Regions from separate parts of the Geodermatophilus arenarius genome, predicted to be linked through region 2. Evidence: riboswitches for the same ligand, from Rfam matches in the RefSeq annotation. Region 2 holds a riboswitch; the other holds the start of a gene.

Region 1 (7,635 bases), on a different contig from region 2:
CGATGTTGGCACCGGTGGCCTCGTCACCCTCGAGGTCCAGCTTCTCGAACGCGACGGCGGTGGCCTGCGCCAGGGCGACGCCACCACCGGCGACGATGCCCTCCTCGACGGCGGCCTTGGCGTTGCGCACCGCGTCCTCGATGCGGTGCTTGCGCTCCTTGAGCTCGACCTCGGTCGCGGCGCCAGCCTTGATGACGGCGACGCCACCGGCCAGCTTGGCCAGGCGCTCCTGCAGCTTCTCGCGGTCGTAGTCGGAGTCCGACTTCTCGATCTCGGCGCGGATCTGGTTCACCCGGCCGGCGATCTGGTCGCTGTCACCCGAGCCCTCGACGATCGTCGTCTCGTCCTTGGTGACGACGACCTTGCGGGCGCGGCCCAGGAGGGAGACGTCGGCGGTGTCGAGCTTGAGGCCGACCTCCTCGCTGATGACCTGGCCACCGGTGAGGATGGCGATGTCGGTCAGCATGGCCTTGCGGCGGTCACCGAAGCCGGGGGCCTTGACGGCGACCGACTTGAAGGTGCCGCGGATCTTGTTCACGACCAGGGTCGCGAGGGCCTCGCCCTCGACGTCCTCGGCGATGATGGCCAGCGGCTTGCCCGACTGCATGACCTTCTCCAGCAGCGGGAGCAGGTCCTTGACCGAGCTGATCTTCGAGTTGACGACGAGCACGTACGGGTCGTCGAGGACGGCCTCCATGCGCTCGGCGTCGGTGACGAAGTAGGGCGAGATGTAGCCCTTGTCGAAGCGCATGCCCTCGGTGAGCTCGAGCTCGAGGCCGAAGGTGTTGCTCTCCTCGACGGTGATGACGCCTTCCTTGCCGACCTTGTCCATCGCCTCGGCGATGAGCTCACCGATGGCGGCGTCGGCGGCGGAGATCGACGCGGTGGCGGCGATCTGCTCCTTGGTCTCGACGTCCTTGGCGGTCGAGAGGAGGTACTCGGTGACCGAGGCGACGGCCTTCTCGATGCCCTTCTTCAGGGCCATCGGGTTGGCGCCGGCGGCGACGTTGCGCAGACCCTCGCGGACGAGCGCCTGGGCCAGCACGGTGGCGGTGGTGGTGCCGTCACCCGCGACGTCGTCGGTCTTCTTCGCGACCTCCTTGACCAGCTCGGCGCCGATCTTCTCCCAGGGGTCCTCGAGCTCGATCTCCTTGGCGATGCTCACACCGTCGTTGGTGATGGTGGGAGCGCCCCACTTCTTCTCGAGGACGACGTTGCGGCCCTTGGGGCCGAGCGTCACCTTGACGGCGTCGGCGAGGGTGTTCATGCCCCGCTCGAGACCGCGGCGCGCCTCTTCCTCGAAGGCGATCATCTTGGCCATGTGGTGATGTCCTCCATGCATGGATCGCTGCACGGCCGGGACCGGCGCCCGCGACGGACGACACCGGCGCGGCGGGCTCCCATGTGGCCCGCGCTCCTGTGCCTCACCGTTCCGACCTGATTGGCACTCGGCACTGTCGAGTGCCAACCGGAAGTCTGGCACTCGCCCCTGCCGAGTGCAAGAACGGGGGGTGGGTGCCGCCTGTTCCCGGTCGGGCCGGCGGCGGGGGCGGTGGTCCGGGAACGGCTGCGGCCCGGCTCCCGCGGAGGGAACCGGGCCGCAGCACGGAGGTGGGGAGGTGCTCAGGCGACGCGGACCGAGTCGGCCTGCGGACCCTTCTCGCCCTGGACGACCTCGAAGGTCACCCGCTGGCCCTCGTCGAGGCTCTTGTACCCGTCCATCTGGATGGCCGAGTAGTGGACGAAGACGTCCTGGCCGCCGTCGACGGCGATGAAGCCGAAGCCCTTCTCGGCGTTGAACCACTTCACGGTGCCCTGTGCCACGTGTGCTCCCACGTTGGTGCGTGCGGACGGTCCCCGTGATCCGGGGACCGGGGTACAGCTCTTCCGCCCGTCGGACACGTGCGTGGAACTGACGACCGCGCGAGACGGTACAACAGGCACGCCGCTGTGGGGAGATCCTGGACACACGACTCGGGGACGATCCGGGGGGACGTCACCCGCCGGATCGACGTCGCCCGCGAGCCTACGCCTCCCGCGGGGGCTCAGCCGATGAGCCCCGCGGACCGGACCGACCGCAGCGACGGCTCCACCCGGTGGGTCGGGCCGACCACCGGCAGCAGCGGGTCGAGGGTCTTGAGGCCCTCGCCGGTGTTGAGGACGACGGTCTCCCGGCTCGGGTCCAGCCGCCCGTCCTCGACCAGCTGCCGCAGCACCGCGACGGTCACGCCGCCGGCGGTCTCGGCGAAGACGCCGGTGGTGCGGGCGAGGTCGCGGATGCCCTGGACGATCTGCTCGTCGCCGACCCGGCCGACGGCGCCGCCGGTGCGGCGGATGGCGTCGAGCGCGTACGGGCCGTCGGCGGGGTTGCCGATGTTCAGCGACTTGGCGATCCCGGTGGGCTTGACCGGCTTGACGACGTCCCAGCCGTTGTCGAAGGCGGTGGCGATCGGGTCGCAGCCGGCCGACTGGGCGCCGAAGACCCGCCACTCGGTGTCCGCGACGATCCCGGCCTTCACCAGCTCCCGCCAGGCCTTGTCCACCTTGGTGAGGAGCGAGCCCGACGCCATCGGGATGACGACCTGCGCCGGGATCCGCCAGCCGAGCTGCTCGGCGATCTCGTAGCCCATCGTCTTGGAGCCCTCGGCGTAGTAGGGCCGCACGTTCTGGTTGACGAAGGCGGTGTCCTCGAACTCGTCGGTCTCGGCGAGCTCGCTGGTCAGCCGGTTGACGTCGTCGTAGGACCCGTCGACGGCGACCAGCGTCTGGCCGTAGACCGCCGACTGCACGACCTTGCCGGGCTCGAGGTCGGACGGGATGAAGACGAACGACGGCAGGCCCGCGCGGGCGGCGTGCGCGGCCACCGAGTTGGCCAGGTTGCCGGTGGAGGCCGCGGCGATCTTGCGGTAGCCCAGCCCCTTCGCGGCGGTGGCGGCGAGGCTGACCACGCGGTCCTTGAACGAGTGCGTGGGGTTGGCCGAGTCGTCCTTGACCCACAGCCCGCCGGTGATGCCGAGCTCGGCGGCGAGCCGGTCGGCGCGGACCAGCGGGGTCATGCCCGGGTCGAGGGAGACGCGGTCGGCCGGGTCCTGGCCCACCGGCAGCAGCGCGGCGTAGCGCCAGATGTTCTGCGGGCCGGCCTCGATCTGCTCGCGGGTGACGGCGGCCATGAGCTCGGGGTCGTAGTCGACCTCGAGCGGGCCGAAGCACTGGGCGCAGGCGTGCTCGGCGACGAGCCCGAAGGTGGCGCCGCAGTTGCGACAGACGAGGCCACGGGCGGGGCTGGGCGGCACGGGGCCGCCGGCCGAGCTGTCGGCCTGCAGGGAACCGGGTGCGGTCAGGGTCATGCGACGACTACCTCCTCATCTTCCCCGCGTCGGGCCGTCGAGCCGCGCGGGACGGAATTGGCACCTCTCGCCGCTCGCGCGAGCGCGGTTGCCGGGGCTTCACCGGGCCGTGTCCCTCTGCCCCTCTGGATGAGTGGAACGGGCCCGACTCTACCCGGCTGCCGGGACCGCCCCCGGCCCCGGCCATGCTGGGCGCCGTGGCTGCGCGCATCGTCTACACCGACCTCGACGGCACGATGGTCGGACCGCGGGGGTCCTTCTGGCACGCCGCCGACGGCTCCCCCACCGCCGAGCCGGCCGCGGCCCTGCTGGAGCTGCACACCGCCGGGGTCGCGCTGGTGATCGTCAGCGGGCGCACCGCCGACCAGGTCACCGAGGCGGGGCGGATCTTCGCCGCCGACGGCGCGATCGCCGAGCTGGGCTCGCTGGTGACGTGGAAGGGCGGCCGGGAGCGGCACGGGCTGACCGGCGAGCTGCCCGAGGAGTACGCCGGCCGCACGCCGATGGACGTGATGGCCGAGCTCGGCGTCGTCGACGCGCTGTGCGCCGCCCACCCCGGCCGGCTCGAGTGGCACGCGCCCTGGCACACCACGCACGACGGCGACGCGCTGCTGCGCGGGTTCGTGGACCCGCTCGCCGTCGACGCGTGGCTGGCCGAGCGCGGGTTGGGCTGGCTGACGCTCAAGGACAACGGCGCGATCCCCGCCTCGGCCCGGCTGCGGCTGGCGCCGGAGGGGCAGCTGGCCCGCGTCTACCACCTCATGCCGCGCGGCATCTCCAAGGGCGCGGCGATCGCCTGGGACCTCGAGCGGCGCGGCGTCGACCCGGCGGACGCCGTCGCGATCGGCGACAGCGCCAGCGACCTGGAGATGGCGCCCGCCGTCGGCCGGCTGTGGATCACCGCCAACGGCGCGGAGGTCGAGGGCATGGCCGGGCTGCTGGGCGCCGTCCCGAACGTGTCGGTGACCGACGAGCCGATGGGCGTCGGCTGGGCCCAGGCGGTCCGAGCGAGCCTGTGACACCGCCGTCCCACCGGACCGCACCGCGCCCGGGTGCCGTTCCCCTGCTGCCCGGAGCCGGTGCGGGGGCGGGACACCTCGTTCAGCTGGCGACGTCGTTCAGCTGGTGACGTCGTTCAGCTGGTGACGTCGTTCAGCTGGTGACGTCGCGCCGGGCGAAGTGGCGGAAGCCGAGCGCGGTGAAGACCGCCGCGTAGACCAGCGACTGGACGACGCCGCGGAACAGGTCGGAGGAGTCGACCGGCGTCTGCAGCAGGTCGGTCCAGGCGAACTCCTCCGCGGTGGGGAACCAGTCTCGGATCGACCCGAGCTGCTCGACCTGGTCGAGGATGGCGAACACGACCGTCGTGAACACCGCCCCGCCGACGGCGGCCAGCGGCGCGTCGGTGACCGTGGACAGCCAGAACGCCAGCGTCCCGACGACGAGCAGGTGCACGGCGAGGTAGCCGAGCATCCCGGCCAGCCGCAGGAACCCCTCCCCCTGGGACAGGGTCACCCCGATCGGCGTCCGGATCTCGCCGAAGCCGAACGCCAGGCCGCCGGCGACCACCGCGACGGCGACGAGGGTGAGCAGCGCGCCGACCGACTGGACCAGCGCCGCGAGCCACTTCTGCCGGAGCAGCCGCATCCGGGGCACCGGCGTGGCCAGGGTGTAGCGCAGCGAGCCCCACTGCGCCTCGCTGGCCACCGTGTCGCCGAAGAACAGCGCGTAGACCACGACGAGGAAGAACGTCGTCGTGGCGAACAGCACGAACAGCGTGAAGTTCAGCCCGCTGGCGGTGGCGACGTCGACGAGGTTGATCCGGCTGTTGGTCTGCGCCTCCTCGCTCGCGCCCAGCTGGAGCGCGGCGATGAGCACCAGCGGCAGCGCGACCATCGCCGCGAAGACGCCGATCGTGCGGCGCCGCTTGAACTGCCGGCGCAGCTCGACCGACAGCCGCAGCGTCCGCTCGGGCCGGTAGCCGGCGACGGCGCCGGTGGGCTGGACGTGCTCGGTCGCGGTCACGACTCCCCCACGAGTGCCAGGAACGCGTCCTCCAGGCGGCGGCGCGGCGTGAACTGGTCGACGGCGACGTCCGCGGCCACCAGCGCCTGCAGCGCCGCCGCCCGCGACGTCCCCGGGCCGAGGTCGGCGACCAGGCCCTCGTCGGTGCGCTCGACCGCGACCCCGGGCAGCCCCGACAGGACGGCGGCCGCGCGGTCGGCGTCGGCCTCGTCGGCGAGGCCGACCAGCACCGCGCCGCCGGTGCCGACGATCTCCTCGACCGTCCCCTGCGCGATCTTCTGCCCCTTCGCCATGACCACCACGTGGGTGCAGGTCTGCTCGATCTCGCTGAGCAGGTGGCTGGAGACGATGACCGTGCGGCCGGTGGCGGCGTAGTCGCGCAGCACCTCGCGCATGGCGTGGATCTGCGGCGGGTCCAGCCCGTTGGTCGGCTCGTCGAGGACCAGCAGGTCGGGCAGGCCGAGCATGGCCTGCGCGATCGCCACCCGCTGGCGCATGCCCTGGCTGTAGCGGCGCACCGGCCGGTCGATGGCGGCGCCGAGGCCGGCGACGGCGATGGCCTCCTCCACGTGCGCGTCCTCGGCCGGGCGGCCGGTGGCGGCCCAGTACAGGCGCAGGTTGTCGCGGCCGGACAGGTGCGGCTGCAGCCCGGTGCCCTCGACGAACGAGCCCAGCCGGGACAGCACCGGCGCGCCGGGGCGGACCTCGTGACCGAACACGGTGATCCGCCCGGAGTTCGGCCGGATCAGCCCCATGAGCATGCGCAGCGACGTCGTCTTGCCCGCCCCGTTGGGGCCGAGCAGGCCGAGCACCTGGCCGCGGCGGACCTCGAAGGACAGGTCGCGGACGGCGACGAAGCCGTCCCTGTAGGCCTTGGTGATGCCCTCGAAGCGCAGCGGCACGTCCTCGCCGTCGGGCTCCACCTCCGAGGTGACCCGGCGCCGGCGGCGGCCCCACAGCACCGCGGCGAGCCAGCCGAGCAGGCCCAGGGCGACGACGGCGCCGAGCAGCCACCACCAGCGGGAGGTGCCGCCGTCGGCCTGCGGCTGCCCCTCGACGGTGGGCACGGCCAGCGCGGTGCCGCCGTTGCCGGCCCCGGCGAGCGCGACGGAGTAGACGGTGGCCTCGGCCGGCAGCGCGAAGGCCTGGTCGGTCGAGGAGACGACGACGCGCATCGTGTGCCCGGCCTCGAAGCGGTGCACGATGCCCGGCAGCGTCACGGCGACCTCGGTGGGCGCGGTCGGGTCCGCCGACAGGCCGGTGAGCGACAGCGGGGCCACCAGCCCGCCGGGCAGGGTCTGGGCGCCGTCGGGGCCGACGTCGTAGAGCTTCGCGAACAGCGTGGCGCTGCCGGTGGGCGAGGCGACGGCGAGCTCGACGGTCGGCGCGCCGACCACCTCGACCGCCCCGTCGAGCGGGTCGCTGGAGAACGCGGCGAACTGGCCGGGGATCTCCACGGCCTGCCCGCCGAGCGCCGAGGCCAGCGCGCCCAGGCCCGGGACGGTGGTGATCGCGGCCGGGGTGCCGCCGGCGGGCGTGACCACCGGCTGGGTGCCGCCGTCGAGCGCGACGCTCTCCCGCTGCGCCGGCTCCCCGCCGTCGAGGCCCGGGTAGGCGTCCGCGAGCACGCTCTGGTTGCCGCCCTGCACGCTGCCCAGGCCGCTGCCGAGGCCGGTGGGCGCCGGGAAGCGGAAGCCGGTGCCGGGGTCCTCGCCGCGGGCGGGGTCGTCCTCGTCGCGCAGGTACCAGTCGAACCAGCCGGCGACCTGGTCGCGCAGCTCGGCGGTCTCCCGCTCCGACGACCGGGAGTCGTGTCCGCCGGCGTACCAGACGACCTTGACCGGGGTGCCGTTCGCGGCGATGCCGCGGGCGTTGGCGTCGGCCTGGCCCAGGCCGAACAGGGAGTCCTCGGTGCCCTGGACCAGCAGCGTCGGCGCGGTGATGCGGTCGAGCACCGCGGCTGGGCTGCTGCGGTCGAGCACCGCGGCCACCTCGGGCGTGAGCGTGCCCGAGGCCGCGGCGGACTGGTAGGCGGCGCAGATGTCGGCGCGGAACCGGCCGCAGGTCAGTGCCTGCTCCACCACCGCGGGGTCCACCGACGCCGGGTCGAACGGCAGGGTGGGGGCGGCGCCGCCGGAGACGGGGGCCGCGTCACCGGAGGCGCCGGGGTCCCCGCCGTCCTCGCCGTCCTCGGCCTCGGCCGCTCCCCCGCCGCCGAGCGCGTCCAGCAGCCCGCCGGTGGGCGCCGCGCCCACGCCGAAGA
Region 2 (7,635 bases):
CGGCCTGCTCGACGACGTCGTCCCACGGCGGCAGCGGACCGCCCAGGTCCCGCTGCGGCAGCTCGACGACCAGCGCGGCCGGCGGCTCGGCGACGCCGTCGAGGTCGGCGCGCAGCAGCATCCGGTGCCGGTCGCCGACCGGGCGCTCGACCAGGCCCTGCAGCCGCGCCAGCGCGCCGCCCTCGTGCCGGAACAGGTGGCACTCGGGGTGGGCGACGACGGTGGCGCGGCCGCTGCGCCCGGCGTGCACCCGCAGCACCGCCTGCTGCGCCATCGTCCCGCTGGGCAGGTAGACCGCGGCCGGCTTGTCCAGCAGCTGCGCGACCTCCGCCTCGAGCTCCGCGACGACGCCGCCCGAGCCGTACCGGTCCAGCGCGGTGTCCGGCGGGATGGTGGCCAGCAGGTCGGCGGCGCGCTGGGGGCCGTGGCCGGTCAGGGCACGGTCGCAGGCCGGCCGCAGGGCGTCGAGGTCGTCGTCCACGGGCCCAGTCTGTCGGGAGCCCGGGATCCCGGCGGACCGGGCCCGGGGCCCTGGCTCCGGGACCCCGGCCCCGTCAGGCGTCGAGCAGCTCGCGGAGGAGCGCGCCGACGGCGGCCGCCTCGATGAGGAAGCCGTCGTGCCCGTACGGCGAGGACACCACCCGCAGCGGCACCCCGAGCGCGTCGGCCACCCGCCGCTGCAGCTCCAGCGGGTAGAGCCGGTCGGAGTCGACGCCGGCCACCACCGCCCGCGCGGTCACCCGGGCCAGCGCCGCCTCCACCCCGCCCCGGCCGCGGCCGACGTCCCAGGTGTTCATCGCCTCGGTGAGCACCAGGTAGCTGCCGGGGTCGAAGCGGCGGGTGAGCTTGTCGGCGTGGTGGTCCAGGTAGGAGGCGACGGCGAACCGGCCGTCGGCCTGCACGGCCGCGCCGAAGCGCTCCTCCAGCTCGAACGCGCTGCGGTAGGTCAGGTGCGCGATCCGCCGGGCGATGCCGAGCCCGGCGACCGGGTCGGCGCGGATCGCGGCCTGCTGGGTGGTCTGGGTGCCGATCTGGTCGGCGGTGGCCGCCGCGCCCGAGGCGAGGAAGAACAGCCCGGCCACCCGGTCGGGCAGCGCGACCGCCCACTCCAGCGCCCGCATCCCGCCCATCGACCCGCCGACGACGGCGGCCCACCGGTCGATGCCGAGCGTGTCGGCCAGCGCCGCCTCGACCAGCACCTGGTCGCCGACGGTCACCTCGGGGAACCGCGGTCCCCACGGCCGGCCGTCGGGCGCGGTCGAGGACGGGCCGGTCGTCCCCTGGCACCCGCCGAGCACGTTGGCGCAGACGACGAAGAACCGGTCGGTGTCCAGCGCCGCGCCCGGCCCGACCAGCGACGCCCACCAGCCCGGCGTCGGGTGGCCGGGCCCGGCCGGGCCGGTGACGTGGCTGTCGCCGGTGAGCGCGTGCTCGACCAGCACCGCGTTGCCGCCGTCGGGGGCGAGCGTGCCCCAGGTCTCGTAGGCCACCCGGACGCCGGGCAGCACCCCACCGCGTTCGAGCCGGACCGGTCCGTCCAGGTCCAGGAACAGCCGGTCCCCGGCGGGGTCGCCGTCGCGCCACCCGCCGGTGCGCGGCGGGGTGCGGGACCCCGGGAGGTCCCGCACCCCGCCCACGTCAGGCGCCCTTCGCGGCGCGGAAGCCGGCCTCGAGGTCGGCGAGGATGTCCTCGATCCCCTCCAGTCCGGCGGCCAGGCGCACCAGGCCGGGCGTGACGCCCGTGGTCCGCTGCTCCTCCGGCGTCAGCTGCGAGTGGGTTGTCGACGCCGGGTGGATGACCAGGCTGCGGACGTCGCCGATGTTGGCCACGTGGCTGTGCAGCTCCAGCGCCTCGACGAAGCGCTTGCCGGCCTCGACGCCGCCGCGGATCTCGAACGCCAGCACCGCGCCGGCGCCGCGCGGGGCGTAGCGCTGCTGGGCGGCGTGCCACGGCGAGGACGGCAGGCCGGCGTAGTGCACCGACTCCACCTCGTCGTGCGCCTCGAGGAACTCGGCCACCCGCTGGGCGTTGGCCACGTGCCGCTCCATGCGCAGCGACAGGGTCTCGATGCCCTGCACGACCAGCCACGCGTTGAACGGGCTGATCGCCGGGCCGAGGTCGCGCAGCAGCTGCACCCGGGCCTTGAGCGCGTAGGCGGGCGCGCCGAGGTCGGCGTAGACGACGCCGTGGTAGGTCGGGTCCGGCGTGGTGAAGCCGGGGAACCGGCCGCGGGTCCAGTCGAAGTTGCCGCCGTCGACGATGACCCCGGCGATCGCGGTGCCGTGGCCGCCGAGGTACTTGGTGGCCGAGTGGACGACGACGTCGGCGCCGTGCTCGAGCGGGCGCACGAGGAACGGCGTGGCGATGGTGTTGTCGACGATCAGCGGCACGCCGTTGCGGTGCGCCACCTCCGACACCGCGGAGATGTCGAGGACGTCGCCCTTCGGGTTGCCGATCGACTCCCCGTAGAACGCCTTGGTGTTCTCGCGGACCAGCGACTGCCAGTTCTCCGGGTCGTCGGGGTCCTCGACGAAGGACACCTCGACGCCGAGCTTGGGCAGCGAGTGGTGCAGCAGGTTGTAGGTGCCGCCGTACAGCGACGCCGAGGCGACGACGTGGCTGCCGGCCTCGGCGACGTTGAGGATCGCCAGGGTCTCGGCGGCCTGGCCGCTGGCCACCGCGAGCGCGGCGACGCCGCCCTCGAGCGAGGCCACGCGCTGCTCGAGCGCGTCCTGCGTCGGGTTCATGATCCGCGTGTAGATGTTGCCCATCTCGGCCAGCGCGAACAGGTCGGCGGCGTGCTGGGCGTCGCGGAACTGGTAGCTGGTCGTGGCGTAGATCGGCAGGGCGCGGGCCCCGGTGGTGGGGTCGGGGCTGGTCCCGGCGTGGATCTGCCGGGTCTCGAAGCTCCAGCTCTGCTGGTCGGGCACGGCGCCGTCTCCTCTCGCTCGCGGAGACCCCGCGGCGCACGGAGGGCTCCGTCTTGCCGCGCGGCGGGCGCCGCGCGGCCGGCTCTTCCCCTGGGAGCACCTCGGACGGAGGAGAGGTTGCCGGGCAGCCAGCCAGGTACTTGTCGCTGCCTCTCGTGAGCCTGCGCGGAACCCTAGCGCCCGGTCAGGAGGCGCCGGGCCGGGGGTGCGCGAGGGCGGCCGCGGCGTCGTCGGCGAGGCGGGCGACCAACTCCCCGGCGGGCAGCGCCTCGGCCAGCGCGTACGCCTGCCCGGCCCACATGCTGATGGCCTCCGGGTCGCCGGCCTGCCGGGCCGCCGCGCGCAACGGCGTCGTCAGGTGGTGGACGTGCGGGTAGGCGGCCGGAGCCGCGGCGGTGTGCTCGGCGAGGAAGCGGTTGACCAGCCCGCGGGCGCGCCGGCCGCTGAACGCGCGGGTGAGCGCCGTCGGCCGGCCGGCGCCCAGCGCCGCCCGGTGCGCCGCGCCGGTCCCGGCCTCGGGGCACAGCAGGAACGCCGTGCCCAGCTGCGCGGCCTCCGCGCCCGCGACGAGCACCGCCGCGACCGAGGGGCCGTCGACGATCCCGCCGGCGGCGACCATCGGCAGGTCCACCGCCCGGGCGACCAGCCGCAGCAGCGGCAGCAGCCCGTACTCGCCCGCCCCGTCCTCGTCGCGGAGGCCGCCGCGGTGGCCGCCGGCCTCGACCCCCTGCACCACCAGCGCGTCCGCGCCGGCGTCGCGGGCGGCGAGGGCGTCCTCCGGCGAGGTGACGGTGACCAGCACGGTGGCGTCGGCGTCGTGCAGCGCGGCGACCATGTCCGGCCGCGGCAGGCCGAAGGTGAACGACACCACCGGCACCCGCTCCTCGGCGAGGACGGCGACCTTGGCCTCCCACGCGTCGTCGTCGGCGCGGGGCTCGCCGAGGTCCACGCCCCACCGCCGCGCCTCGGGCCGCAGCCGCTCGGCGTAGCGGCGCAGGGCGCCCTCGTCGGCGGGCGGCCCGGGGACGAAGACGTTGACGCCGAACCGCTCCCGGGTCCGCGCCCGGACGGCGCGGACCTCCTCGCGCACCGCGTCCGGCGTCCGGTAGCCGGCGGCGAGGAAGCCCAGGCCACCGGCCCCGGACACCGCCGCGGCCAGCTCCACCGTCGACGGCCCGCCGGCCATCGGCGCCTGCACGACCGGTCGTCGCAGCCCCAGCACCATGCCGGGCATCCTGCCGCGCCGCGGCTCGGGCGGGGGTGGGTCAGGCGAGGCCGAGCCCGCGCCGGCCGGTGTCGTTGAGCTGGTCGGGGGTGAACCGGTTCGCCCAGGTGCGCTCGTAGTGCTCGGCGGGGAAGTCGGTGGGGCTGGAGCCGGTGAGGAACGCGTCGCGCACGGAGGCGGCGTAGGCCTCGTTGCGCGGGCACCAGGGGGCGGCGGGGACGTACATGACGTTGCCCCATCCCTGCTGGTCGGTGACCGGGGCGACCGAGTGGATCATGTCGCAGTGCCACCAGACGGAGTCGCCGGCGCGGACGTCGGGGATGCCGCTGGCGGCGCGCAGCAGCAGGGAGTGCCACTTCTCGCTGGCCGGGAAGACCTGGTTGGTGGTGACGCCGCACATGTCGTCGTCGGGGACGTCGGGCAGCAGCGGGCGCAGCATCAGGTAGGCCATCGCCTCGGGGATCGGCACGGTGTGCAGCACGCCCTGGTCGTGGTCCATGTCCGACAGCGCGGTCCACCCCTGGAAGGTGCGGAACGCCGAGCACATGGTGGAGCCGGGGTACTGCGGGCCGGCGGTGCGGTAGGCGGCGTCGTACGGGTCGTAGGCCTCGACGGTGCCGTCGAACAGGTGCCGGAAGGCCTTCTGGTAGGCCTCGGTCATCCACAGGTCGAGCGTGCCGGGGTCGAGGTGGGTGCCCAGGCCGCCGGAGTCCGCGCCCGGCGGGCGGCGGCGGATGCGGTCGGGGTAGAGCGAGTCGCGGTCCGGGTCGAACCACCGGACGCCGTCGGACTCGGACGTCCACAGCGCGTTGAGGAAGCCCTGCACCCGGGCCATGCGGTCGCTCTGCCGGGCCTCCATCTGGGGCGGGGACCAGTAGACGGGGTAGATCTCGGGCTTGGAGCCGACGCTGCCGAAGAAGTCGTCGCCCGGGCCGCGGTAGTCCTCGAAGAAGCGGTTGCTCTCGACGTAGTCGACGATGCCGGCGTCCCAGGCCAGCGCCTGCTCGCGGGGGAAGTGCCCGCGGACGACCAGGCAGCCGCGGCGGCGGAGCGTCGCGAGCTCGTCGGCGGAGACCGTGCCCGCCTCGATGTCGGCGTAGTCGAGAACCGGCCAGATCTGCTCACCGCGCGCCTTCGCCGCCTCGATCTCGGCGACCGCGGCGGCGATGCGGGCCTCGACGACGGCGAAGACCTCCTCCACCGTGCGACCGGAGGCGGCGATGCGCGCCCGCAGCGCCGGCTTGATCTCCCGGATCGCGGCCTTCAGGTCCTCCGGGGGGGTCTCCCAGTGCGGCAGCGGCGGCAGGTGCCGCGCGTACGGGGTGGGGGAGGCGGTGAGGGTCACGGTGCTCACTCCGTTCAGGAAGGACTCCTTACTTGAGTGGGACCCTAGAGCAGCCGCGCGTTCCAGGCAACAGTCCTTACTAGACTCGTCCGCATGACCCCGGCCAAGCCGTCGCTGGAGCTGCTCCGCTCGCTGACCGACGAGCACGTCCTCCGCGCGCTGATCGACCAGGGCCGGCTGACCCGCGCCGAGATCGCCGCCCGCACCGGCATCTCCAAGCCCACCGTCGGCGAGAGCGTGCGCCGGCTGACCGAGGCGGGGCTGCTGCGCGACACCGGTGAGCGCACCACCGGCCGCGGCCGGATCGGCACGTACTACGCGCTCGCCGGCGACCTCGGGGTCGCCCTGGTCCTCGGCATCGCCCCGGAGGGTGTCGTCGCCGAGGCCGTCGACGTCCACGGCCGGGTCGTCGCCCGGGAGGCCGAGGCGGTCGGCCGCCCCGCGCAGCCGGACCAGGTGGCTCGGGCGCTGCGGGCGGCGGCCCGCCGCGCCGTGGACGGCGGCCCGGGCCCGGCCCGGTCGGCCGTGGTCAGCGCCGCCGACCCGGTCGACCGGGGCTCGGGCCGGCTGGTGCACCTGCCGGACGCGCCGTTCCTGGTCGGTGAGCTCTCCCCGGTCGAGGTCCTCGCCCCGCTGGTCGCCGGGCCGGTGACCGTGGACAACGACGTCAACTGGGCCGCCCGCGCCGAGCGCGCGGCCGCGGCCCCGGGGGAGCTCGAGGACTTCGCGTACCTGTACCTGGGTGAGGGACTCGGCTGCGCCGTCGTCGCCGACGGCGAGGTCCGCCGCGGGCACGGCGGCCTCGCCGGCGAGATCGCCCACGTGCTCACTCGCAGCCCCGACGGCCGCGCCGTCGCCTTCACCGAGGTCTTCGCCGAGCTGCAGCTGCGCCGGCCGGACTCCACCGCCGTCGACGTCGACGCCCTGCTGGGCGTGGTCGACGCTCCCGGTGACCGGCAGGGCCGCGTGCTCGCCGCCCTGGCGGAGGCGATCTGCGGCGTACTCGGGGCCGTCGTCGCGCTCACCGACCCCCGGCTCATCGTCCTCGGCGGCACGTGGGGCCCCCGTCCCGCCGTCGTGAGGGCCGTGTCGGAGGCGCTGGCGCACCAGCCGCGGGGCGTGCCGCTGCAGGTCGCCCGGGCCACGGCGGAACCGTCGCTGGCCGGCGCCCGGCACCGCGCCCTGGACGATCTCCGGACCTCCATCCTGGCGTCGCGGCCGGTGCCCGCGTAGGGCCGATCGAGCGACCCGTGCCGGGCTGGTCCCCGTCGCGGTCCCGGGCGGCACGCAGTCGGGACCTCCCGACCCGGCGCACCCCTGGCCGCGGAACTCAGGCCGGGGTGAGCCGGGCCAGCACCTGGTCGAGGGCGACGCGGTCGCCGGGGGCGACGAGCAGGTCGACGACGCCGTCGGCCGGGGCGCGCAGCGTGTGCTCCATCTTCATCGCCTCGACGACGACCACCGGGTCGCCCGCGCCGACCGCCTGACCGTGGGACGCCGGGGTGGCGATCACCGTGCCGGGCATCGGGCTGGTCAGCTCGGGGGCGTGCGCGGCGGCGTCCGGCCGCAGCACCGGCCGCCGGGCCCGGCGCAGCGGCCAGTCGGCGCCGCCGACGTGCACGAACAGCGCGTCGCCGTCCTCGGCCACCCGGCAGTGCGACCGCACGCCGTCGCGCACCAGCGCCAGGCCGCCGTCCTCGGGCGCGCAGCTCAGCGGCCCGGCGTCGGCGCCGTCGAGGCCGGCGCGCGCGGCGGCGGGCGTGCCGGTCAGCGTCACCGTCCGCTGCCGGCCGCCGGCCTCCAGCCGGACGACGAACGGCGCGGACGGCGCGCCGGCGCGGAAGCCGGTGGGCGCGCTCCACGGGTCGGCCGGGTCGGCGGCGGCCCAGGCGGCCAGCCACACGTGCGCGGCGGCGGCGAGGACGGCGTCGTCGGGGACGGCGGGCGGCTCCCAGGCGGCGGCGAACCGGTCGAGCAGCGCGGTGTCCAGGTCCCCGGCGCGGACCGCGGGCTCGGCGAGCAGCGACCGCACGAACCCGACGTTGGTGGTCACGCCGAGCACCGCGGTCTCCGCGAGCGCCCGGTCCAGCGCGGCCAGTGCCGTGGCGCGGTCGGGGCCGGCGGCGACCACCTT

What was found. Region 2 has a riboswitch for S-adenosylmethionine ahead of ACFO3M_RS18710 (bifunctional o-acetylhomoserine/o-acetylserine sulfhydrylase). Riboswitches for the same ligand answer to the same signal wherever they lie in the genome.
Region 1: it holds a riboswitch for S-adenosylmethionine, as region 2 does, so the genes downstream of both, thrC (threonine synthase) here and ACFO3M_RS18710 (bifunctional o-acetylhomoserine/o-acetylserine sulfhydrylase) in region 2, are expected to answer to the same signal.

The regions. Positions count from the first base shown of each region.
Region 1 covers NZ_JBHSGR010000006.1:187,992-195,626, forward strand. The annotation lists gene groL (chaperonin GroEL) at 1-1,321, opposite strand, end outside; gene ACFO3M_RS07950 (cold-shock protein) at 1,624-1,824, opposite strand; gene thrC (threonine synthase) at 2,046-3,347, opposite strand; SAM riboswitch class I at 3,360-3,483, opposite strand; gene ACFO3M_RS07960 (HAD family hydrolase) at 3,545-4,366, shown strand; gene ACFO3M_RS07965 (ABC transporter permease) at 4,500-5,372, opposite strand; gene ACFO3M_RS07970 (alpha/beta fold hydrolase) at 5,369-7,635, opposite strand, start outside.
Region 2 covers NZ_JBHSGR010000023.1:56,491-64,125, reverse strand. The annotation lists gene ACFO3M_RS18720 (threonine aldolase family protein) at 1-481, opposite strand, end outside; gene metX (homoserine O-acetyltransferase MetX) at 555-1,628, opposite strand; gene ACFO3M_RS18710 (bifunctional o-acetylhomoserine/o-acetylserine sulfhydrylase) at 1,639-2,931, opposite strand; SAM riboswitch class IV at 2,976-3,092, opposite strand; gene ACFO3M_RS18705 (NAD(P)H-dependent flavin oxidoreductase) at 3,116-4,156, opposite strand; gene ACFO3M_RS18700 (DUF1479 domain-containing protein) at 4,197-5,510, opposite strand; gene ACFO3M_RS18695 (ROK family transcriptional regulator) at 5,595-6,734, shown strand; gene ACFO3M_RS18690 (ATP-binding protein) at 6,832-7,635, opposite strand, start outside.